One region of the Paenibacillus motobuensis genome, then DNA from elsewhere that is predicted to be linked to it. Evidence: riboswitches for the same ligand, from Rfam matches in the RefSeq annotation. Region 1 holds a riboswitch; the other holds the start of a gene.

What was found. Region 1 has a riboswitch for cyclic di-GMP ahead of ABD014_RS17060 (S-layer homology domain-containing protein). Riboswitches for the same ligand answer to the same signal wherever they lie in the genome.
Region 2: linked by a shared signal. The riboswitch ahead of ABD014_RS22265 (methyl-accepting chemotaxis protein) and the one ahead of ABD014_RS17060 (S-layer homology domain-containing protein) in region 1 are both predicted to bind cyclic di-GMP.

Annotation. Positions count from the first base shown of each region.
Region 1 covers NZ_BAAACX010000015.1:233,811-241,858, forward strand. Annotated here, with positions in the region: gene ABD014_RS17030 (FecCD family ABC transporter permease) at 1-582, opposite strand, end outside; gene ABD014_RS17035 (iron-hydroxamate ABC transporter substrate-binding protein) at 616-1,563, opposite strand; gene ABD014_RS17040 (aldo/keto reductase) at 1,821-2,795, shown strand; gene ABD014_RS17045 (hypothetical protein) at 3,074-4,231, shown strand; gene ABD014_RS17050 (FAD:protein FMN transferase) at 4,347-5,456, shown strand; gene ABD014_RS17055 (Bax inhibitor-1/YccA family protein) at 5,589-6,329, shown strand; cyclic di-GMP riboswitch class I at 6,472-6,574, shown strand; gene ABD014_RS17060 (S-layer homology domain-containing protein) at 6,809-8,048, shown strand, end outside.
Region 2 covers NZ_BAAACX010000025.1:21,914-29,961, forward strand. Annotated here, with positions in the region: gene ABD014_RS22260 (non-ribosomal peptide synthetase family protein) at 40-3,747, opposite strand; gene ABD014_RS22265 (methyl-accepting chemotaxis protein) at 3,811-5,562, opposite strand; cyclic di-GMP riboswitch class I at 5,720-5,808, opposite strand; gene spoIIE (stage II sporulation protein E) at 5,994-8,048, opposite strand, start outside.

The sequences.
Region 1 (8,048 bases):
CCAGGTTGTACCGATAACTCCGCCCGAGGTCCACATCGAGACATCCTTGGAGATCTTGAAGTAGATTCCCACACCTTCAGCAATCGCATACAGGAAGGCAGATACAGCCGAGCCCGCAAGCACGAGGCGCAGCGGGGACAAGCCGCCCTTCTTGACGGCTCCGATGCCTAGCACGAACGTAGCGCCCAGAGCGGCACCGATGAAGCAGGCAATCATAATCCCGAAGTAATTCGCCGCCGGGATGATGGCCAAGGTGATGGCCAAGGCTGCATTGGCACCTGACGTCAGACCGAGCAAGCCGGGATCGGCCAGCGGGTTCCTAGTGATGCCCTGCATCATCGCACCGGATATCGCCAAGGCAGCGCCCACAACCATAGCCCCGATCTCCCGTGGCAGACGGATTTCACGGATGATGGAAATAGACTCCCCACTTGCGTGGGAAGTCAGGGCCAGCCAGACATCTCGAAGCGGTGTGTTGGCCGCTCCGAATGCCATAGCTACAGCAAATATGAGTACTAATAATATGCATCCAGCTATCAGCTTGAATATGAATGATATGGAACGTGAATTTGATCTTATCATTTGTTTTAGTCTCTCATTTTCTTATAAATTGGCTTATTTTCCAAGGAAGTGCTTAATAAAGAAGTCGAGTTGATAATCCAGGGTGAGCGCATCGTTGAAGTAGAAGTTCTGCGCATCGGCTACAAAGACATGGTCGTTCTTGACCGCGGGGATGTTCTTGTACGTATCCGTGTCCAAGAAGGAATTATCGGTCTCGCTATTTTTACTTAATATAATATAGTCCCCGGCATATTCCGGCAATACTTCCAGGGATAGTGCGTAATATCCGTCCTTCAATGCGGTTTCCTTCACTTTTTCCGGCATTTTCAACTTCATCGCTTGGTACAGAATTTCTGTGCCCCGGGCCCAATTGTCGCCGAAGACATAAATTTGCTTGTCAAAGTTCTCGAATACAGATACCGTTGCATTCTCGCCAATCTTTGCTTTGATCTCGTCGCCTGCTTTTTCCGCACGCTGCTTGAAGTCGTCGACCCAGGCCTCAGCTTCTTTCTCTTTGTTAAGCAGTTTGCCGATCTCCAAGATCTGTGTTAAGTAGTCCAGCTTGCCATAAGTATAGGTAACCGTAGGAGCAATCTCCTTCAGTTTATCCAAGTTTTTAGTGTTGGACAGGCCGATGATTAAGTCCGGATTAACCTCAATAATCTTCTCCAGATTCTCATCCGACACCTCAGCAGCATTCTCCAATTTATCCTTGAAGTTTGGATTCATCTTAGACCAGGAATCGACGCCTACCAGGTTGACACCCAGGGCCAGAACGTCACCGGTATAAGAGGATAGCACGATAACACGCTTTGGATTCGCCGGAACTTCGATGGGGCCATCCTCCGATTGATAAGTAATCGTATCCTTGGAACTGCTCTCTGTCTGGTTAGAAGTTGTATTTGAATTTCCCGATGAGCCATTCTGACTAGGTGCTTGGTTGCCACAGGCGCTGACCAACAGAACACAGAGCAGCATAATAGGTAGAAAAATTTTCTTCATTTCGCTAAACTCCCTTTATATATTCTAAATGATAATGATTATCATTCGCGGACTGATATAAATGATATAGTTCCGAGCGGTGGATGTCAATAATTATTTAAAAGTTGAACTGATATTTTAGGGATAAGAACCCCTGATATTATCGGGCGCTCACCGTGTCATGGAACCGTATTGCGGATATGTTATGCTGTAGGTAAAGGCGGATGAAATCGCTATATAATAATGTACTAAATATAGGGCAAAGGAGCTGACGCAGTATGAAGTATCGTAGACTCGGAAATAGCGGGCTTGAAGTATCGGCGATCGGGCTTGGGACGAATTCATTTGGTAAAAGAGCAGACGAATCCACCTCAATTCGCATTATGGAGGAGGCGCTGGACAACGGCATTAACTTCATAGATACGGCGAATATCTACGCTGGAACAGAGTCGGAACGAATTATCGGACAGGCTCTAGCCGGCAAAAGACAACATGTCGTTCTGGCTACGAAGGCCGGATTGGCAAGAGGGGAAGGGCCGAATCAGCGCGGCTCCTCGCGGTATCATTTGCAGCAGGAACTAGAAGGTAGCTTGAAGCGGCTCAATACCGATTACATCGATCTGTATCAGATCCATACTTTTGACCCGAACACTCCGCTCGAGGAGACGCTGCGCACTTTGGACGATATGGTGCGAGCGGGTAAAGTGCGCTATATCGGAGCTTCCAATTATGCGGCGTGGGAGCTGATGAAGGCGCTTGGCATCAGTGAACTGAAGGGGCTGAACCGCTTCGTATCCCTGCAGGTTAGCTATTCCTTAGCCGATCGAACTCCGGAGCAGGAGATGGTACCGCTATGCCTGGATCAGGGCGTTGGCATTATTCCGTATTTCCCACTCGCAGGTGGGATTCTTAGTGGGAAGTACGGCTTGTCGGACAAAATTCCGGAACATTCCCGTGCGGATAAAGACCCAAGCTTCAATCGCTTCATTAATGAACGAACGTTGACGCTCGCCGATCAAGTGAGCCAGCTGGCGGCTGAACACGGACATACACCTAGCGGACTTTCTCTAGCCTGGCTGATGAGCCAGTCCGTTGTAAGCACGGTTATTGTTGGCGCCACCCGTCCGGAGCAGCTAAGGGAGAATCTCCGCAGTCTGGAGATTGAACTAAATACAGGGCTCGTAGAGGCACTGGGCAGTTTGAGCCAGACAAGCCGCTACAGCGAACCGTTCGCAACTTATCGTCTATCTTGATCTTATGGACAGCCATTTCATATAAGGTGTTCCAAAGGTGAATTCTAATGCTGACAGGTATGGTATTGTAAATGATCTCGGGGAAGGCTTGTAAATGCCATATAAAAAATCTGCAATAAAACGGCTATCCAGAAGATAGTCGTTTTTTGTTGTTCACAGAGCTTTCACTTTTCAAATAGGAAATAGAGGTATTGTATACCAAAAAAGTTTGTGATAGAATTCACCTATATAGTGAAATATTTCACTTAATTTAAAAATGTCTATCTTAGGGGGCTTTCATGAAAATGAGGAAAATGATGTATGCGTTGTTAGTATCTATGGTTGCTATCTCCATGCTGGCTGGCTGTGGTTCCAAGAACTCAAATTCAAATTCTGCTAATTCGGGCCAGTCTGCATCTAATGAATCAACCAACAATGCTTCCACGAACAATGAAGCAACAAATAACGCAGATACTGCAGCTTCAGGACAAATTGCCAAGATTGGTCTAGGTCATATTACCTCTATTGGCAGCTCGAAGGATATGGAAGGCGACACAATGGCTACTGCACAAGTGGACACAACGATTGTTGCAGCAGCATTTGATAAAGACGGCAAAGTAGTCAAGGTTGAGATCGATAATGCACAATCGAAGGTAGACTACGATAAAGATCTGCAAGTGGCTACTGACCTGAATGCCGACAATAAGACCAAGGTAGAGCTTGGCGAAGATTATGGAATGAAAAAGGCTTCGTCCATCGGCAAAGAGTGGTACGAACAAGCGAAAGCACTCGGCGATTGGATGGTAGGCAAGAGTGTTGATGAAATCAAAGCTATGAAGACCAAAGCAAAAGATGATCATCACCCAGCTGTTCCAGATGAAGCTGACTTGGCTTCTACCGTAACGATGAACGTATCTGATTTCATTGCAGCCGTAGCTGAGGCATACGATAATGCGATTGATGTGAAGGCTGGTGCTGAGAAATTTGGCCTCGGACATAACATTTCCCTTGCTAAGTCTAAGGGTCTGTCCACGAATGATGGTCAAGAAGTGCTTCCAGCAGCTGAGGTTAACACAGTCATGGTAGCTGCAGCCTTTGATAAAGACGGCAAGGTAGCAGGTACGATTATTGATAACGCACAGACAAAGGTGAACTTTGACAAGAACGGTAAAGTGGCATCCGATAAGAATGCAGAGATCAAGACAAAGGTAGAGCTTGGTGATGAGTACGGCATGAAGAAGGCTTCCTCGATCGGCAAGGACTGGTATGAGCAAGCGAGAGCGCTTGGTGATTGGATGGTAGGCAAGTCCGTCGATGAGATCAAAGGCATGAAGACGAAGCAAAAAGATGACGCTCATCCGGCAGTTCCGGATGAAGCGGATTTGACTTCTTCAGTTACGATCAGCGTTCAGGACTATATCGCTGGCTTGGTAGAATCCTACGACAACGCTAAATAATAAGGTTCTTTAATCATCGAACAATATGGACTCCCCCATGCTTATGGGGGAGTTTTGCTTAAAAACCGAGATAGGAATGGGAAGTCTGGCAACGAGGCGCTTAAGAGGTGAAATTATGCATAGAGTAGTGGAAAAGTCAAAATGGTGGGTAGGGATTATACTTGCGGCCTTGTTGTTGGCTGGTTGCACAGCCAAGGCTGATCAATTGGAAGTGGTATATCCCAAATACAGTGACAGTTTCTTCGATGCTTTCGATACGATGACCCAGGTTGTAGCGTACACAGAGAGTGAGGAGCAATTCCAGCAATACGTCGAACAAATCCATAAGCGGTTCTTGGAGCTGCACCGGTTATATGATATCTACAACAACTATGAAGGTCTGAACAATGTGAAGACGATAAATGACCAAGCCGGGATTGAACCTGTTAAGGTCAGCCGGGAGATCATCGACTTAATCCAGTTCTCCAAGCAGTGGTACGACAAGGTTGGTGAGACCAATATAGCAATGGGGTCGGTTCTCGAGTTGTGGCATGACTATCGAGAAGCGGGTATTGCCAACCCGGATCAGGCTAAGCTGCCGCCGATGGAGGAGCTAAAGAAGGCTGCGGAGCATATTGACTTCAGCAAAGTTATTATCGATGAAGCGAATAGCACAGTCTATTTGGCAGATGCAAAAATGTCTCTGGATGTCGGTGCTGTGGCCAAGGGGTTCGCGACTGAATTGGTTGTCAAGGAAATGAAAGCGCAGGGGATGAACTCCTTCATGATCAGCGCTGGTGGGAATATCCGCTCCGTGGGAAAACCGCTGGATGGGATACGGCAGCGCTGGGGCGTCGGTATCCAGAATCCGAATAAATTCATCGCGATGGAAGAGGATAATCTGCTGGATACGGTATTTATCCGCGATGCTTCTGTCGTCAGCAGTGGGGATTACCAGCGTTATTACTCGGTAGATGGCGTGAAGTACCACCATTTGATTGATCCGAAGACTTTGATGCCGGGAAATTATTATCGGGCGGTGACGGTCGTTACCGAAGATTCCGGTCTGGCGGATTTTTTGTCGACGGTTGTATTCTTGCTGCCATATGAACAGAGCGCTGCTCTTGTGAAGAAGCTGGATGGAGTCGAGGTGCTCTGGGTGATGCCCGACGGTACTGTGAAGGCAACGAAAGGCATGCAGAAGATCATGAAAGGCCATGGAGCGACAGGGGCGAGAGCGTCATAGCTCGAATCGGTGGAGTCCGGTAGATGGTTTGCTTATGTATGACTATATTTTTCAAAATTGCAGGGATTTTGTGGGACTAGTTTGAGTATTATGGTAATATATAAGCAAATTCATAGATGAGGTGATTGATTCTTGATAGGTCGTAGCGGTAACCCCACTCTAAATGACAAGACTTTTGAAAGAGCCGGTCAGTTTAGTGATTTGGACCGGATGACAATTGGAGGCACAGTGAATAAGGCGTTTATTACGCTCATTATTTTGCTGGCAAGTGCCTTCAGTACATGGATGATGTTCTTCGACGGGAAGAATGTAGTTCCTTTTGCCATCGGCGGAGCTGTTGCCGGGCTTATTATTGCGATAATCCTTGCTTTTAAACCAGCGATTTCTCCCTATTTAGTACCGATTTACGCACTTTGTGAAGGCTTTTTCCTTGGAGCCATTTCAGCTACATACGAGACTTTATACTATGGAATCACTTTACAGGCAGCCTTGCTGACAATGGGTGTCTTTCTCGCTCTGCTGCTTGCATACAAGACAAGAATTATTAAAGCGACAGAGAATTTCAAACTCGGTGTATTCGCGGCAACCGGCGGCGTAGCACTGCTCTATCTGCTAAGCATTGTATTACGGTGGTTCGGTATTCAAATTCCTTATTTGCATGACAGTACGCCAATCGGTATCGGAATTTCCGTCGTCATCGTAATCATTGCTGCACTGAATCTGGTGCTGGACTTTGACTTTATCGAGAACGGCGCACAGAATGGGGCTCCGAAGTATATGGAATGGTATGGAGCCTTCGGTCTAATGGTAACGCTTGTCTGGCTGTATCTTGAGTTGCTTCGTCTGATCGCCAAGATTTGGAGCCGTGATTAGACAAAACTAGTGGTGTGTGTTCGACAAAACTAGTATTATTTTACCTTTTTTAGCGATTGACTCCAGTTCTAAATGTGAAATATATTAATGTCACACAGAGGTCGTTGTTCTTCATCTAGAGAACAAGGGCCTCTTTTTATATTTCATATCTAGGCACACTAATCGAAAGGTTAGGTCGCAAAGCTCTGGAGTCTAATGGTTCTGATCAGAATACTGATCCGGCTAATGACAGTCCGGCTGCATTCACAATGCTTATTGTAGATGCAGCCGGATTTTTTTGTTTTCTTCCTGGTTGCGAAGTCATTCCCAGTGAATTGCCTTCGTAAGATAAGTATTAGTGCCTGAAAAGAGGGGGGGATTAATGCAAGAAAAGTAGCCTGGGAGTGAAGATAACAAAATGAGGAGGAGCTATGAAAAGCGGATTTCGATTAATTGTTACTTGGTTGTGTATGATCTCCCTTATATTAGGGATGCCCTCTATGGCGTTGGGGGCCGGTGGTAGTAACAGTGATCCGGAGTGGCCGGCCCAAGGGTCGATCCGGCTGAACAAGACGGCAACCCCTACAGGTAACTTCGGAGAATGGCAGGTAACGCTGACTGTGGAGGGCAAGCAGTTGAAGACTAGCACAGACATTGTGCTTGTCATCGACAAATCGGGCAGTATGAACGATGGGAAGCGTCTGGCAAATGCCAAAGAAGCGGCCAAGAGCTTCGCGGATTCACTGCTAACGAGTGATTCGGGTGTACGTTTGGCGGCGGTATCGTTTAATAATGCGGCTTCTGATCCACCAGTGTATGGCTTTGCAGATGCATCTAAGAAGGATGACTTCAAGAAAGCCATTGATAAAATCAGTGCAACTGGCGGAACAAATATTCAAGCCGGAATTAAAGCTGCTGATGATCTATTGAAAAATAGTCAGGCTGATAAGAAGTATATCGTGCTGCTGAGCGATGGGGAGCCAACCTATAGTTATAAGGGGACGGCTGCTAAGAGTTATAACGACTGGCCTAATAACAAATACAACTTCACAATTACTGATTTTGACTTCACATCTTTAAAAGGAACTGGAAACAGTTTTTCCCTATCCAGCTATAATATTGGTACCTACAAGGTCACGGATAATGGACTTCCGACCATTTCCCATGCCAAATTGCTGCACGATAAGGGTATTGGTATTTATAGCATTGGCCTGGAAGTAGGCAACAACAGCAATGCTGTGTATGTACTCAACAACAGTCAGAATCGAGGCTACTATTCAGCGAACAGCGATGAGCTGAAGAAGGTATTTGCCGAGATATCCAGCGATATTAAATTTGCTGCCAAAGATGCGGTTGTGACAGATCCGATGGGCGAGAAGTTCAATCTGCAGCCGGGTGCGCTGGAGGGCAAGGACTACGAAGCGTCCCAAGGCGAGGTAGTATGGAACCCGGCGACGGAGACATTCCAGTGGAATGTCGGTACGGTCTCTGAGGACAAACCGGCGACATTAACTTATGTTGTCGTGATCGATCCAACTTCGAACCCGGTATCGGATACGTTGTATCCGACGAACGGAGAGACGACGATTGATTACACAAATGTGTATGGTCAGACGCATGTTGTGAAGGAATTTACTGTACCTGAAGTGAAGATAGGTCAGGTGAAGATCCTTGTTAAGGGCTACGCGGTGAATCTGGAAGGGAAGCCAGTAGATGAAGCTGGCAATGTAGTGGATAGTC
Region 2 (8,048 bases), on a different contig from region 1:
GTACTGCATTTATCACTCAGAATATTAGAATCATTGCTTCTACGGCGCAGGGAAGTAGCCAATCCGCACCGCGTAATCTATCATACGTTGGAAAAATTCACGGTCCGGCTCATGGCAGACGACGGACGTACCTGCTAGAAATTCATTTGTCTGCGGGCAGGCGAAGCGGTAGATAGAATTCTTCGCCCCGTCTCCCTCCAATTGAGCCATCGCCAACTCCATGCCGGCCTGCTCCTTCGGCTGATTCGGATCGAGCAGCCATGCCTCGTAATCACGCCACTCCAACAGATCTATATAATAGCCATATTCGCGCAAGTGGTCGACCATGTCTATATAAGAGATCTGCACCGGATTGCAGATATGGAACAATCTACCCGAACTCTTCTCCTGTAGCGCCAGGGCCGAGATAGATGCACCTGCATAATTCACTGGCGTGAAGTCTACTTGCCAATGCACTCGCGGTGCCTTGCCAAGCAGCAGCATCGCCTTCAGCATCCGATAGAAGGCGTTATTGTCTATGTTCTTCTGGAATACACCCGTAGTCGAGTAGCAAGACAGATTGCCTACCCGGTATACCGAGGCAGCCACTCCTTCTTCCTCGCAGGCCCGAATCACCAGCTTCTCCGCTTCGAGCTTACTATTCGTATATACATTCTCGGTGGCTACCGCATCGTAGCCACTGCCTGCTGTGAACGACTCCCATAAACCGAGAAAGGCCAGGTCCTCCGGAATCCCCAGTGTGGATACATAATGGAAGCGCACATCCTTCCCGCGCGCCAAATCAAGCAGACGGTCCGTACTCTCAACGTTTACTTTGGTAAAATAGTCGGTCGAACCAAAATGCTTCACCTCAGCTCCGCAATGGATAATGGAATCCAGATGCTGATCCAGCAGCGCTGCATCCTGTGGACTAAGGCCAAGATTCGGCTGCTCTAAATCCCCACGGACTGCGACAACCCGATTTTTCATATTTCGTGTAATTTCGGTCCCGTAGTACCCCTTCATCACATCGACGAGGCGCTGGTATGGTTCTTCCCCTTCCTTGGCACGCACAAGGCAATATATGACCGCCTCAGAGGTTTGCAGCAATTGATAGAGCAGAGAGGAACCTAAATACCCGGTAGCCCCGGTCAATAGAATATGATTCTGAGGGGACGCAGAAGGTTTTCTGTTCCCGCCGAACATACGTGGATATTCCGCTAAATCACGAATTTCCTCGCTGCCCGCGAAGGAATCCTCTTCTTCAGTTACATCCATTAATTCAATCACTCGCTCAGCCATAGCATGTACTGTTGAGTATACGAAGAAATCGTTAATTTTCAATTTAGGGAACCGCGGCTTGAGCAGTACCAGCGTCTCCAAGATCTTCAGGGAATGTCCGCCAATCTCGAAGAAGTTGTCATATAAGCCTACGCGGCTGCGGTGAAGCGAGTTCTCCCAGGCGACTGCGATCTCCTTCTCTAATTCAGTAACCGGCGCAACGTAGTTAAAGTCTTCCTCAACCTGCACAGGGATATCATAGGTGCCCAGACGTTTGCGATCAATCTTGCCTGTCGGTGACAACGGCATCGATTCCAACATCATAAATTGACCAGGAACCATATAGGCCGGAACCTTGGTCTTCAGGAAGGTAGCAAGCTCCTGCTTACCAATCTCCTCGCCGGACTTGGAAGTATAGAAGCCTATCAGCATCTTCTCGCCGTTATCGTCCTCCTTGACGATCACGGCAACATCCTTCACTTTCTCGTGCTTCGCCAGATTCTCCTCGATCTCTCCGATCTCAATCCGGTAGCCCCGAATCTTCACTTGGAGATCCTTTCTCCCCATATACTCTATACCGCCATCGTTCAGAAGACGAACCAAGTCGCCTGATCGATAATATCTTTTACCCGAAGTAGGATCTGTTGGATCAATAATAAAAGCCTCTTCCGTCTTATCAGGCAGATTTAAATAGCCTTTAGCAAGACCGATGGAATGAATCAGCAGTTCACCCATTACATTCACCGGACAGAGTTGGTCATTCTCGTTAACGATGAGCACCTCGTAATTAGCGATAGGCTTGCCGATGCTGACCGTAGTCAAGTCCTCTGATACCTGTTCCATGATCATATGTGTCGTCGCGGCCACTGTAATCTCAGTCGGTCCATACGCATTTACGATGAAAGGCTGATGCCCCAGCTTCTTCTGTAAATTACGGACGGACTCCCCTGGGAGCGCCTCGCCACCAATAACAAAACTGCGAATCAATTGATACTTGACCGCCTCTTCTACCGTTAAGTACGCGGATAATTGATTGAAGAATACGGTTGGCAGAATCCCTATCCGCGTCGCCCCGGTATCCTCAATCGCCGTGGTGAAGCTGTCGACCGAATAACGCTGTTCATTGGACAATAGATGAAGCCTAGCACCACAGCATATTGCACTGAATATATCGTATACGGAAGCATCAAAGCTGAAGGTAGAATATTGCAAAATGACGTCATGCTCCGAGAATTGAAGCTGCATCGTAGTAGACATCGACAGGTTCACGACACCAGCATGGCGGATCAGGACTCCCTTTGGTCTTCCCGTTGTACCTGACGTATAGATTGTATACGCAATATCATCCTGATCGATGGGAATATGGCAGGCTTCGCCTGGATAAGAGACGAACTGCTCCAGATCGAAGCATAACAGCTTCAACTCATTGGCATTATCTGCTACAAGCGGCTGCAACTTAGATAGATAAGTTTCCTTAGTTAGTACAATCCGGGAGCCCGTATCTTCGATAATATACTGATTCCGATCATCCGGATGTTCTGGGTCCAGCGGAATATAAGTCCCACCGGCTTTGAGGGCGCCGAGCATGCTGACAACAGCTTCCATGCTGCGCTCCATGTAGATGGCCACGAATCCGCCTTTGTGCAGTCCTTGCTCAATTAGCGCATGGGCAACCTGATTGGATAACCGGTCCAACTCAGCATAGGTCAACTTCCACTCAGCCGACGACAGCGCAATTCGGTCTGGGAAACTCTCGACAGTCCTGCAGAGCATCGATGTAATCGTCAGCTCTACTCCCCAATTTCTAGCGGTATCATTAAGCTTCTCATAAGCCAGTACATCCTCATCGGTCATGATGGAAATGTCGCCCAGAACAATATCCGGACGATCCAATACCGCCTGAGCAATACATTGAAAATGTCTCGCGAACTTGTTAATCGTACTCTCTTTGAACAGGTGGCTCGAATAGGTGATCTCAGCTACCCACTTTTCCTCCTCTGTCCGCACATACCAGTTAAGACGACTGGCTTCATAAGCGGCGTTTCGTCCATAGATGGTCTGCACTACAGGAGACTGCGAAACCAGTTTCTCAATCTCCTGAATAGGCAAGCTGGCTTCATTGGATAGAACAAGCCGCTCCGCTATAGCTGATAGCAACTGGCTGAATGGAATCCCAGCCTCAGTATGAATCCGTATTGGAAGGATTCGGCCATCCGTGGCTTGTATTCCAACAATTTGATCCTGTTCACCGCTCATACGATATAGGAAGACATAATAACAAGCGATTAGCCAAGTCTGAATATCAGTTTCCTGGACCGTCTGTCTCTTGAATGATGAACTAATATTCAATTCATAGGTCATACTCTTGGACTCGCTGGCCATTGCTAAATCTGGGTAGTCAGTATGGATATGAAATCCGGATAATGGCGGCTGAAGCTCTCTTAGCCAATATTCCCGGGCTTTCTTATTCATCAGTAGGGTACTCACAAATGTTCAGCTCCTATTCTCTCTCTCTATTTAGGGGTGTTCGATAAGTCTCCCCTTGAATAATTACAGCTTCAATCCCTCTACTAGTTTCTCTAACTTTCCAGAGATTTGATTCAAGTGCTCGGCAGAACTCATAATATTGTCGGAAGAAGCCCTCTGCTCCATGGCACTCTCCTTGATTCGTTCGGAGATAACCGCATTTCTCTCTGCATATTCGGCAATCTGCTTAATGGTCGCCGTAATCTGCTCTGTCTCAGCTACCATCTCCTCGGTAGCCGCAGATACCTCCTGAATTTGACTGGTCACGGAATCTGTACCATCTAGTATCGTAGCGAAGAGCTCTCCTGTCTCTCGAACGACCTGGATACCGGTAGCAACATTCCGTTCTCCTTCGCCAATTGCGGCGACGGCTGTGCTTGTCTCTTTCTGGATATAGTGAACCAGATCAGCGATCTGCTCTGCTGACTTGGCAGACTCCTCAGCCAGCTTCTTCACCTGGTTAGCTACAACTGCAAAGCCTCGTCCTTCCTCGCCTGCTCTGGCCGCCTCAATGCTGGCATTTAACGACAATAGATGAGTCTGTTCGGCGATTTGTGTAATCACCTGTACGATCTCCTCAATTTGCCCGGAACGTCTTTGCAGTTGTTCAATCGATACGACCGATTGCTGCACGGATTGCTGGATGGAATCCATCTGCTTAATAACCCCACTGATATTATCCCGTCCAATCTCAGACTTGTCCTTCATCTGCATCGATGCATCAGACAACGCTGAAGTGCTGCTAGCAATCGTTCCTACGCCTGAATTGATCTCTTCCAGTGAAGTAACACTCTCGGAGATCGACTTGCTCTGCTGCGAGGCCTTCTCTGAGATTTCTTCAATATTATCGCTGATCGCCATAGAGCTCTCATGATTCGTCTCCAGTGTCTCGAACAGAATCTTCGACTGATCGGCCGATTGAATAGAGACCGTCTTGATCGTCGCTACCAGTTCATTCATATTGCGAACCGTTGCATTAAACTTCTCATTCACCTGACCCAGTTCGCTCTCATCCGTCTTCAACTGTACGCTGAAATCGCCTTTGCTAAGCTTATCCAATGCGGACATAAGATCCTTCACGGGTGCAAAAGTCCTCCGGGTCGTGAAATATTGAGACGATAAAATAACGATCAGAATGGCAATAAGCGCGAGAACCGTATATTTCAGCAAATCGGTTTGACCGGTCATAATTAGACTGGCATCGAAATCCATGCCTATGTATGAGAATATTTCACCATTCTTGTCCTGAACCGGATAGAGTACCGTCAACCAAACACCGTAATCGTCCTTATAAGGCTTTGTGAACGTAATTTTCTTTGTCTTCAGCATTTCCTCGACGCCCTTCACATGGTAAGCAGGCTGTCCAAGCATATCGCCCAGGAACAAGCCCTCACCCTCGAACATATCAAGGATTGCCGTCGGAAAAGCGATCATCTGGGTACTATCGTTCTCTACCTTCGCTCCAAAAATATAACCTTGTGCAACATCGGGGTGAGTCGCTGACAAGTCATCAAATACCTTCGTCAGCTTCTTCTGAAGCTCCGAATTGCGATCCGTGTCTGTCACCGCCGCTTTGGCTTCTTCCGGAGTGATCCTGTCCTTCCAGGCCTCCATGACCTTCTGTGAGTTGTCCTCCAACTGATTAGTTAATACGGCACCTTGAATATAGTAGCTGGCAGCAATCAAGATAACACCGGTCATCAGAATAGAGACACTCGTTAACAACATATTTTTCGTGACAATGCTCAAACGGTTAAAAAAACCAAAAATCTTCATATTCAGTCTCCTTTTCGTTCCAGATAGTGACTTGGAATTAAGTATAATTCCTTTCAATAAATTGCTTTTTTTTACATTCTCCCTTCAATAAGCAGATCCACCCAAAATTTAGGCAAAAAAAAAGATAACCGCATAGCAAACACTATAGGTTACCTCTTTTAGCAACTGGCTGACATACCCCCATAAGGAGAATTAGTCCCTATAGCTTTGCGTCACTACCTTTCGATAGCTTTGCCCAAACATGTATAAAATTAGTTCGATGGATGGATCTATCTAACAAATTTCGACAACACGACATGATAATCTTACTATGATTTTCAAAACATTCCCATGATAAATAATACCATAATTGTGTACGTTATATGAATTTTACCATCTTTTGATTCGCTACTTAAGTCCTATCCTGCTAATAAATGACTGCTTATCACGTGTCAGCTTACAGTCCGCGGTCGCTCCAGCCTTGATATTCCTGGAATATGCAGGGTCGCCCACTCGGGCAACAAATGGTCAATTTTAGCTACTACAACTGTCATATCATCATGGATCGTATTTTTCTGATAGCGGATCACTGTCTCCAACAGACAGTCGGCGATTTCCTGCGGGTCATCCGCATGAATCTCCGAGATCATCCGTTTGATCCACAGTTCCTTATTCACAGCATAACCGGGAGCATCATACACTCCGTCCGTCATCATAATCAAAATGTCGCCGGGAAGCAGCTGCACCGTAACCAGATCAATCTCAATATCCTGAATGATCCCAATCGGCAGATTGCTAGCCGTAATCGGTATAACCTCATTCCCTCGTTTGATAAAGCTCGGCGATGAACCAATCTTGAGGAACGTCGTCTGCGCGGAGAACTCATCGATCAGAGCCATATCAACCGTAGCATATACTTCATCCGGCGAACGAAGCATGAGAATCGAATTGACCGATTTCACCGCTAATTTCTCATCCATACCAGATTGAAGCAGCTGTTCAAGAATGCCAAGCGCTGTGCTGCTCTCCAGCCGGGCCCGCTCACCATTGCCCATCCCGTCGCTGATGGCAACAGCATAGGTTCCATTTCCAAGCTCCATTGCACTAAAGCTGTCCCCGGATAACAAGTCTCCGCCCTTAGCAGCTCCGGCGACTCCTGTCGTCACTTCGAAGGTCTTGGCCGAACCGAAAGTTACGGTCGCTAGTCCGTCTCTGCCTGTAGGCATATTCTCCCGGACTACCGTAATATGCTCGTCCACAATGTCGGATAATAGCGGCGCTATAATCTTCCGACACTCATCGAACCCGCGAGTATACGCATGGACAATTTCAATCTCCACATTGCCATGGTCCAGATTAATGATGTCTATGCTATGAATAGACAACCCCATTTTGTCGAGCGCGTCCCGGATCTGCTCCTCCTGCTTATACATCGCCTGGCCTTCGCGCTGAATCTCTCGCGCCAAATCCTCCATAACTTGAGAGACTCCTGAGAGCTGTTCAGCTACAAGCTGTCTGCTATCGTATATTTGCCGCTTCCAATGCATATCATTCTGATATAGGCTATATTCTTGCTTCATCAGATCGAGTACTTGATCCGTCTTGACACACAGCTTATTCCATTTGGGAGGCAGATCACGCTTCGATAGCTCCGGATTATCTTCAACAGCCGTCATCATCTCCGTCATTAATTTATAGGTCTGATAGAAATTACCGTCCCAGCAAACCTTGCGGCGTAGGCAATTCCCACAAGCCCCTTCAGTAATCGCATCCATGAAATGGCCAACCTCTTCACTCTGCTTGGACATTTCACCGCTACTGGCCATTTGACCGAAGCTGCGCGACAGTTGCTTGAACACTTGGGAGAACTGAGCCACCCGTCCGGCTGTAATCTCCCTAACCCGCTTGGCATATTCATGCTGCGACTTGATGTGATCCTGCGTACCAGGAACATACTTGGCGATAACGCTTATGGCGCCCTTTGGAGTTACTAAGAAGAGGAGAATTGCTATGCAGCTCTCCCAGGTTGAAGACATGACCTCAGCTGGTCCTGTTAAATAGATAGCTAGAATAGAAGATCCTAGCAGCATACCCAAAGCAACAGCCCATTTGCGCCCTTCCCGCAGCATGCCTGCCAGCATGCCGGCAAAAGCTAGCAGACTCATCTGGTAGAGCGCTGTCATATTGGCCAGACTGAGGATTAGCCCGGTGATTACGCCTACTGAAGCTCCTAGCGAAGCACCCCCAACCAGGGCAAACAACAGAATCAAATATCTCGACATAATATGTTCGATCGATAGACCATATATTTCCCATCCGACAGCCCCGGTCATCACCGATGCCAACAGAATAACCAGACAGAGGATCTCCTCGCTCCTGAGATGGCGTCCCTTCCTGCGAAGGGAGAAGACCGGAACGGATTGAATAAATACCAGGGTCAATACGAAGCTGAGTACAGAATCAGCAATCATCATCATCATCGAATACCAACTTAACGAAGGACCAAC